One region of the Lysinibacillus irui genome, then DNA from elsewhere that is predicted to be linked to it. Evidence: riboswitches for the same ligand, from Rfam matches in the RefSeq annotation. Region 1 holds a riboswitch; the other holds the start of a gene.

Region 1 (4,193 bases):
AATCGTAAAGGAAGGTCGTGTCGCGTAACCTTTAGATCGTTGAATTGCAATCATTTTAGTTTGCGGAGTAATAGCCGCTTCCACACCTGTCCAATCAATTGCTTGGTTATTCAGTAAATCGACATGGCGATAGCCGATTTGATAATCTTTCAAGGAGCCTGTATCTTTGTCACCACCATCGACAATAGATTGCAATGTATCATATGGCTGACCAGAAATATAAAGCAGCTCATCACCAGGACGAAGTACACCGAATAGACTAAGCGTGATCGCATGTGTTCCGGAAATGATTTGTGGTCGTACAATGGCAGCCTCTGCACCGAATACTTCCGCATAAACACGCTCTAGATTATCGCGTCCCTCATCATCATAGCCATAGCCGTTTGATGGATGTAAATGATAATCACTTACTTGATGCTTTCTGAAAGCTGCTAGCACCTTCTGTTGATTATAAAATGCCATTTCTTCGACCTTTGCATGATAAGGTCGAACTCGCTCCTCTATTTGTGCTGCTAATGATAGCGTTTGTACTGATAAGTTAGATGTAAACGTCATTCTTTTCTTCTCCATTTCACCGTTGTCCCGCATTTCAATCAGTAAGATTTTTATGATCTAAATTGAACTAACTCTCTCTAGAATTTGCTAATCAACTACTGGTATATCAACGCTCATGACAGATCTTTTTCTTTATTTCATTATCATCTTAACAATTTGTATGTGTACCTGCAAAACTTGCCTATTGTTTCTAAGCGCATTTTACGCTAAGCTAATGTGCGGACTTGTTTCAAGAAGCGTGTTTAATGACTGAATTTGGCTCATAAATCCATAGATTTTGTTACAAGAAAAGTCTTTTAACATAAAAAGAAGTTTATTTATTAATAGAAGGGGTGAAAGGAATGGCTTGGGAGGTTTTTAGTATTATCGGAACAATTGCCTTTGCTATTTCTGGGGCAATTATTGCCATGGAAGAAGAATACGATTTATTCGGTGTCTATATACTCGGAATTGTAACTGCTTTTGGCGGAGGGGCTATTCGAAATTTACTTATTGGACTACCTGTCACGACCTTATGGGGGCAGGATATGATGTTTCAAATTGCGTTAGCAGCGATTACTATATTTTTTATTTTCCCTCATCATTTGATTCAGCATTGGCATCGTTGGGGTAACTTCACAGATGCGATTGGCTTATCAGCATTTGCAATTCAAGGTGCGTTGTATGCCGTGAAACTAGATATGCCTATTAGTGCTGTGATAGTAGCTGCTGTCTTAACTGGTTCGGGTGGCGGCATTGTGCGAGATTTATTGGCTAGACGTAAACCATTAGTTCTACGAGATGAGGTGTATGGTGTTTGGGCTGCACTTGCAGGGCTAATTATTGGATTTGAAGTGTTTACAGGAGACATCTTCCTTTATATTTTATTCGCCATCATCACAGTGTTACGCATTCTTTCCTATATGATGAAATGGCGTTTGCCTTTACGTAAGCTAAATCGAGCATAATGAATGGGGAATAAGCCCAAATAGTATTGCAACTATACAGGCTTATTCCTTTTTTATTTAGCTAATAGTTGCATCGCTTCCTCTAACGTCACCATATTGTTCATCATGGAGCAGGCTGCATCTAAAATGGGAAAAGCTAAGGCGGCACCAGAGCCTTCTCCTAAGCGCATGTTCATATGTAGCATTGGTTCAATGCCGAGTAACGCTGCGGCAATTTTAGCACCCGGTTCCTCTGAAGCATGGGAAGGGATAATATAATCTTTTACTTTCGGTTCAAGCTTATATGCGATAAGTGCGGCAATAGTTGAAATAAAACCATCAATCACAACCGGCTTACGATGGACAGCTGCCCCTAGTATGATACCAGTCATGGCCCCTATCTCTAAGCCCCCGACTTTAGCTAATACATCTAAACCGTCTTGAGGGTCTGGTTGATTGACCTCAATAGCTTTTTTAATAACCGCTGCTTTATGAGCAATGCCACCATTGCCTACACCTGCCCCAAACCCTGTTACTTCAATTGGATCACATCCAGTCAATACAGCTAAAATAGCAGCACTAGGTGTTGTATTACCAATGCCCATTTCACCTGTGCCAAGTACATTAGCCCCTTTTGCTATTTCCTCTGTCGCCACATGAATTCCTACTTCAATTGCTTGAATGGCTTCCTCTTTAGACATGGCAGGTCCTTTTGCCATATTGTCTGTACCGTACTTAATTTTATTGATGATGACACCTGCACCGTGTGGAATCTCTTCTTTCACCCCTACATCTACTGTGACCACCTTGGCATTGGTAATGTTTGCAATCGCGCAAACGCCTGTACCACCTTGAGGGAAATTTAATGTTTGAAAGACCGTAACATCTTGTGGATTCGTGGTTACACCTTCTTCACAAACACCGTGATCAGCAGCACAGATAATAATGACCTTTTTATCAACGAGCGGATATAATTGTCCAGTTATCCCAGAAAGCTGCACAGCAATGGACTCTAGTTTTCCTAAACTACCAGGGGGCTTACAGAGAGCATCTATACGCTTTCTTGCTTGCTCCCTCGTTTTCATGTCAGCACCTTGGATGTTTTGTAACGTGTTTTGTAGTAATTGCATGATAATTTCTCCTTTCCTTTTAAGACAAAAAGAAAAAGCCTGTAGTTTATCGTCACAACAAATAAACTACAGACTTTTCCATCATCCATACCTTTTAAAGCAAATAGGCAGGTCTCCTGGCTCAAGTTCAACATTCCACAGCACCTTCCCAGCAACGCGCTAGTGGTATTTACTATAGAACTCCCTTATACAGTGGCGGGTCCGCTAAAGATTTTCACTTTATTCCCTATTCTCCCCTTTGGGCACCTAATGCTTTTATTAAATTACTTTAAATCTACGACAGCTTATTCTTCCTGTCAAACCCTTTTACACTTTTTCGATTTCACTTTGTAATGTGGAGCCTAATAGGAGAATGGCTCCTATTAGTTGTAGCAGCGTCATTTTTTCTCCAATAATCATCGTGGAGATCACTAATGATGTCAGTGGATCAATATAGCTAAGAATAGCTATACTTTGACCTTTTAGCTGTGACATGCCTAAAAAGAATAAATAAAATCCTATACCTGCATGGACAATGCCCAATACGATGAGTAATAGAATAGAAGCAAAATTTATTTGCATCACCTGAAAACCCGTCGTTCCTACAATATAGAGGCTGAGGAAAAATGCAGCTAAACAGAGTTGGATAATCGTATTATGTGGTTCCTTTAACCCGCGAATATTTTTATTTGTAAATGTTAGTAGGGTGTAAAAGCATGCCGCAATCAGACCATAGACAATACCAATTAAGTGTCCACTATTTTCTGCGTTCTGACTTTGCACTATCAAAAAAAGACCGATAAGTGCTACAACAACATAAACTATTTTTCTTGCAACTAGCTTTTCTTTTAAAATAATAGGCGATAAACAGATGACCAATACGGGTGCAAAATAATAACTTAGGGCAGCATTAGCAATGGTCGTTTCCTTATACGCCTGAAATAAAAATATCCAATTTCCACATAAAGCAACACTTGAAATTAATAACGGCCATTTATTCAGGACAATAGCGCTTCTTGCAAAGCTTTCCTTTTTATAAATAAAAATTACTAGTAAAAAACAAGCACCAATGCCACTCATCCAAAAGGCAATCTCACTAGAAGCTAAAGGAATATACCTTGCAAAAACACCGACAGCACCAAAAATAACCATAGATAATACAAATGCTAATTTTCCGCTCATTAAAAATTCCTACTTTCTACGCATATAGTTTGAGCCTATACAGTAGAATCTAATAAGAATGAGCAATCAGTTATCGGATGCCTAAACAGTAGATTCTACTGTAAAGACATTGTTGGGGGTGCTATTGATCGAAACATACAAAATCCCTCCTTCATTACATGTTATCATAACATATTTCTGAAAATTCAGGAGAGTTTGTCTTTGAAAAAATGAGGTAAATTATTCAATAATCTAAATGATGAAAAAGGAGAAGATACGATGAATGCAAAAGAATTAAGAAACGCCATTGCTGAAACATGTGAAACTCATGATAGCCCGTATGCCCAGCTCGTAAAACCAATTAATCAGTTATTAATGGACATCGACGCATCTATTAGCGAAGAAACAGCACATACAATTATAAAAAATTTAAAATTATTTC
Region 2 (4,193 bases), 1.5 Mb from region 1:
AAAGTCCCCATGGAGCTAAAATAATGATAGAGCCTAGGAAAGGGACAATATCTATTAACCAAATAATAATCGTCATTGTTATGGCATATTTGGGCTGGATTAATAGAAGTCCAATAAGTGTGACGCCTCCAATAATAAAGCTTACAAATAAGTGTGCCTTCATATAACCGAAAGTTGCATCCTTTAGACGATTAAGGATAATCTTTATTTTCTTTGCAGTGTTGGGCTTTAAATATTTATAAGTGATTTGCTTTAATTTAGGCAAATCAAGCATAAATAGGAATAGAGCAATCATATAAACGAGAAGACTGATAAATAGGCTTGGAATTTCTGAAAAGAAGGCTGAAACTTTGCTATAATTAAAGAAGCTTAAAAAGAATTCTTCAACTTTTTTTATGAAATCCATTGTGGTTTTTTGAAGTGAAGCACTTACTTCTGGTGGAAAGTCTTCTGTATATTTAGAGATATTTTCTTGCATATGGAGCCACATATCTGATAGCTTGGAAATATAATAGGGAGCTTGCTTAGATAGTAAAATTATTTGCGACATGATTTGTGTAATGGACAGATAGCAAATAATAGATATAACCATAACACTCACTATGTATATAAAAGCAACTGCTATTTTCCGTGACATCTTCCATCGCCTTTTAAAGAACATGACGATTGGTTCTAAGAAAAATGCACTTATACCTGCAAATAGTAAAGGCATGGACACAGGGATAATAAAATAGGCAGCTACAAGTAAGGATAGAATCACAATTACTCGAAAAATCAATTTCCTAGCATTAAATTTATTCATAAACTCACCTTCTTTGCGAAAAAATTAAGTTAAGTGTACCATAAATCAAATTTTATTACGTTCTGAATCAATAAAGGTAGGGATAAATTATGGAAAAAGAGATTTTGCAACTTTTTAGTAATCTAACAGAGCGTGACCACGATATTCAATATGAATCTTACGAGGAACTAATGAAAATTATGCAGGAGCCCGTAGATTGGACATATGCAGTATGGGAACAGCTTGTACAAGCACTTACATACAAAGATGGACATGCTCGTGCACGTGCTGCACAAATTTTATGTGCCTTAGCCGCAAAAAGTGATCCAGAAGAAAGGGTATTGGAGGATTTTTTGAAAATTTGGGCTGTGACGTATGATGAGCGATTTGCCACGGCGAGGAACGCGTTACAAGCTATTTGGAAAATTGGATTAGCAGGTCAAGTACAAAGAGACTTAGTTGTCTCGTATCTAGCTAAGAGATTTCAAACCTGTTTGGATGAAAAGCATCCCTCTCTTATTCGCTATGATATTATTATTTCTTTTAAAAAGCTTTATGATCAAACGAATGACTCTAAATTAATAGCTATTGCACACCGCTTAATTGATGAAGAGCACGAAGTTAAACACAAAAAGAAATATAAGGCAGCCATCCGTTCAAAGTAGCGAGATGGTGTTTTTTTGTACAGGATGTAAAGTTTCTATTTGGAGTACAACTGTTTTTTCCTATTAATATATGGTAAACTGCTTTACAAATGAAATATTCTTGCAGAATAAAGGTGCTAACTAGCATAATCGGGAATTCGGTGAAAAACCGAAGCTGTTTCCGCAACTGTAAGTACAGCCATTATAAAGATATACCACTGTCTCCAAGGAGATGGGAAGGTTCTTTATAGCTCATTAAAATTCATTAATGAACTGTACAAGCCAGGAGACCGACCTTTATTTGAACGTATAACAACTCTTCGGAAGCTAGGAGGATATACGGCAAATTACATAGGTAATGTCATAGTAATTGGCAATCATTATGTTATTTTCGTCGTTCCTTTGCTTAAAGGAGCGGCGTTTTTTTATGCTATCGTTCATGTAAGAATTTATCAAAATGGGAAGGGGGTACATCAAGTGAAAAAGGATGCACGTTATTCTTGTTATCCGTTTATGCGTGAGAAGGCTTCAACGGTTGATTATGAGATTCGAACAGATAGTCTCACAACACATCTAGGGGTTGCATTAGCTGCAGTAAAAAAGGAGGATGTACAAGTTGTCGTAGATGATTTGCTGCTTATATTACCTATGGCTTACCATGTCAATGGTTCAGTCCGAGGAAAGCTAGCAGTAACAGAAGAAGATCTTTCTTGGTTAAGCGAACGCTATGACTTTTATGTTCGTCATGTGAAGGAAGAAATACAAAGTTTTGTTTTACCTCAGGGCACAGAGGCTGCTGCTGCTTTACATCTTTGCCGCAGTGAAGCCAAAAAATCATATCGTACATTACATAAGGTTTCAGAGGAACGAGAGGTACCAGCTATCCTTTTCGACTACTTAGGCTTGTTAGCAAATGTATGCTTTGTCATGGCAGTCTATATGAATCACCAAGCAGGTATAGCTGAAATACCGTTTATTAGTAAATCCTATCCAATGAAAAAGAAAAGGGAGAGTAAGAATGAAGAAAGTATTTAATTTCCAATGGCTATCAGTGCTAGTACTAATATTAGTTTTAGCAGGTTGTGGTACCTCAGAAGATACAAAAAATAAAGAGGCTTCACAGGATACGCAACAAACTGAACAAACAACCTACAAAGTAACAGATGATCGTGGTGTAGAAGTAGAATTTAAAGAAGTACCAAAAACTATTGTTTCCTTACAACCAAGTAATACGGAGATTTTATTTGCACTAGGTGTTGGTGAGAAAATCGTAGGAGCAACAGAGTATGACACATATCCAGAAGCAGCACAAAAAATCGAACGAGTATCTGATTCTCAGAATTTCGATAGTGAACGCATTATAGCCTTAAAGCCAGATGTGGTCATTGCTTACACAATTGGCTCTAAGGATGCATTGAAACCATTAGAAGATGCGGGACTGAAAGTATTTGTTATTGAATCTGCCACATCATTTGATGATGTTTATGGGGATATTGAACAACTAGCTGCTGTAATGGGTGTTGAAGATAAAGGAAATGAATTAAACGAACAGATTAAAGCGAAAATTACTGAAGTACAAACAAAGGTGAAAGAAGTAAAAGCACCGAAAAATGTTTATTTAGAGATTAGTCCTAAGCCAGATATTTATACGGCAGGCGCTGGAACTTTCCAGCAAGAAATATTAAATGCAGCCAATGTTAAGAATGTCTTTGCTGATTTAGACAATTGGGCGCAAGTGTCTGAGGAAGAGGTTATTGCGAAAAATCCAGAGGTTATATTAACAACAGTAAACTATACAGAAGATCCTATAGGGGAAATTTTGACACGTGATGGTTGGAATACTGTGAAAGCTATTCAAGATAAAGCTGTACAGTCTCTTGATACTGATATCTCTAATCGTCCTGGTCCACGTATTGGAGAAGCAGTAGAATTAGTAGCTAAAGCTGTGTATCCAGAGTTATTTAAATAACAATTCAAGGCTAGCTGATCTAACGGCTAGCCATTTTTATATGGTTAGTTATTACCTAGCGTGAAAATTGGAATTAATTTAATTTGTTCTATAGAATAAAGGTAAGAATGCTTAATAATTTAGGGAGGGTAGTGAATGGAACAGTTAGATACACAGGTTATTCCGTTTGAGGCAGTCTATAATTTCCGAGATATGGGGGGATATAAGACAAGGGATGGACGTATTGTAAAGAAGGGTTTATTCTACCGATCTGCAGCACTTGGTAAAATGACATCAGCAGATAAAGAGCGATTTGAAATGTTAGGTATTAAAACTATTTTTGATTACCGTGACAACAAGGAAGCACAGCATAATCCTAACCCCGTGTTCTCACATGCTCGATATATTCAAATACCAGCAAAGGGTAATCATGCTTTTGAAATGCCCACAAATGCTGGTGGTAAAGATTTTTATAAAGTAGTAAGCCCCGAAATGTTCCGAAATTTTTATGCGCAAATGCCTTTTAATAATCCCTCATTTAAGGAGCTAATGAAAACCATTCAAAATCCTGATAATTTAGGTCTTGTTCACCATTGTGCAGTTGGAAAAGATAGAACAGGTATAGGAGGCGCCCTGATTTTACTAGCTTTAGATGTACCAGAGGAAACAATCATGGAAGACTACCTAGACACTAATATACACTTACAACCCATGGTGGAAAAAATGGCTCAAGCTATTCAGCATCAGTATAATGAACAAGAATTACAGCAATTTTATGCATTGATGTCTGCTCGTGAAGATTATTTACAAGCAGCATTGG

The links. A riboswitch is a leader RNA that binds a small molecule or an ion and turns the genes downstream of it on or off. The one in region 1 is predicted to bind cobalamin.
Region 2: linked by a shared signal. The riboswitch ahead of OU989_RS20490 (hypothetical protein) and the one ahead of cobT (nicotinate-nucleotide--dimethylbenzimidazole phosphoribosyltransferase) in region 1 are both predicted to bind cobalamin.

What each region holds. Positions count from the first base shown of each region.
Region 1 is NZ_CP113527.1:1,126,896-1,131,088, reverse strand. Features, by position in the region: gene OU989_RS05340 (methionine gamma-lyase family protein) at 1-555, opposite strand, end outside; gene OU989_RS05335 (trimeric intracellular cation channel family protein) at 897-1,502, shown strand; gene cobT (nicotinate-nucleotide--dimethylbenzimidazole phosphoribosyltransferase) at 1,556-2,611, opposite strand; cobalamin riboswitch at 2,701-2,876, opposite strand; gene OU989_RS05325 (DMT family transporter) at 2,918-3,772, opposite strand; gene OU989_RS05320 (hypothetical protein) at 4,031-4,193, shown strand, end outside.
Region 2 is NZ_CP113527.1:4,077,365-4,081,557, reverse strand. Features, by position in the region: gene ytvI (sporulation integral membrane protein YtvI) at 1-802, opposite strand, end outside; gene OU989_RS20495 (hypothetical protein) at 892-1,446, shown strand; cobalamin riboswitch at 1,541-1,738, shown strand; gene OU989_RS20490 (hypothetical protein) at 1,903-2,460, shown strand; gene OU989_RS20485 (ABC transporter substrate-binding protein) at 2,444-3,394, shown strand; gene OU989_RS20480 (tyrosine-protein phosphatase) at 3,530-4,193, shown strand, end outside.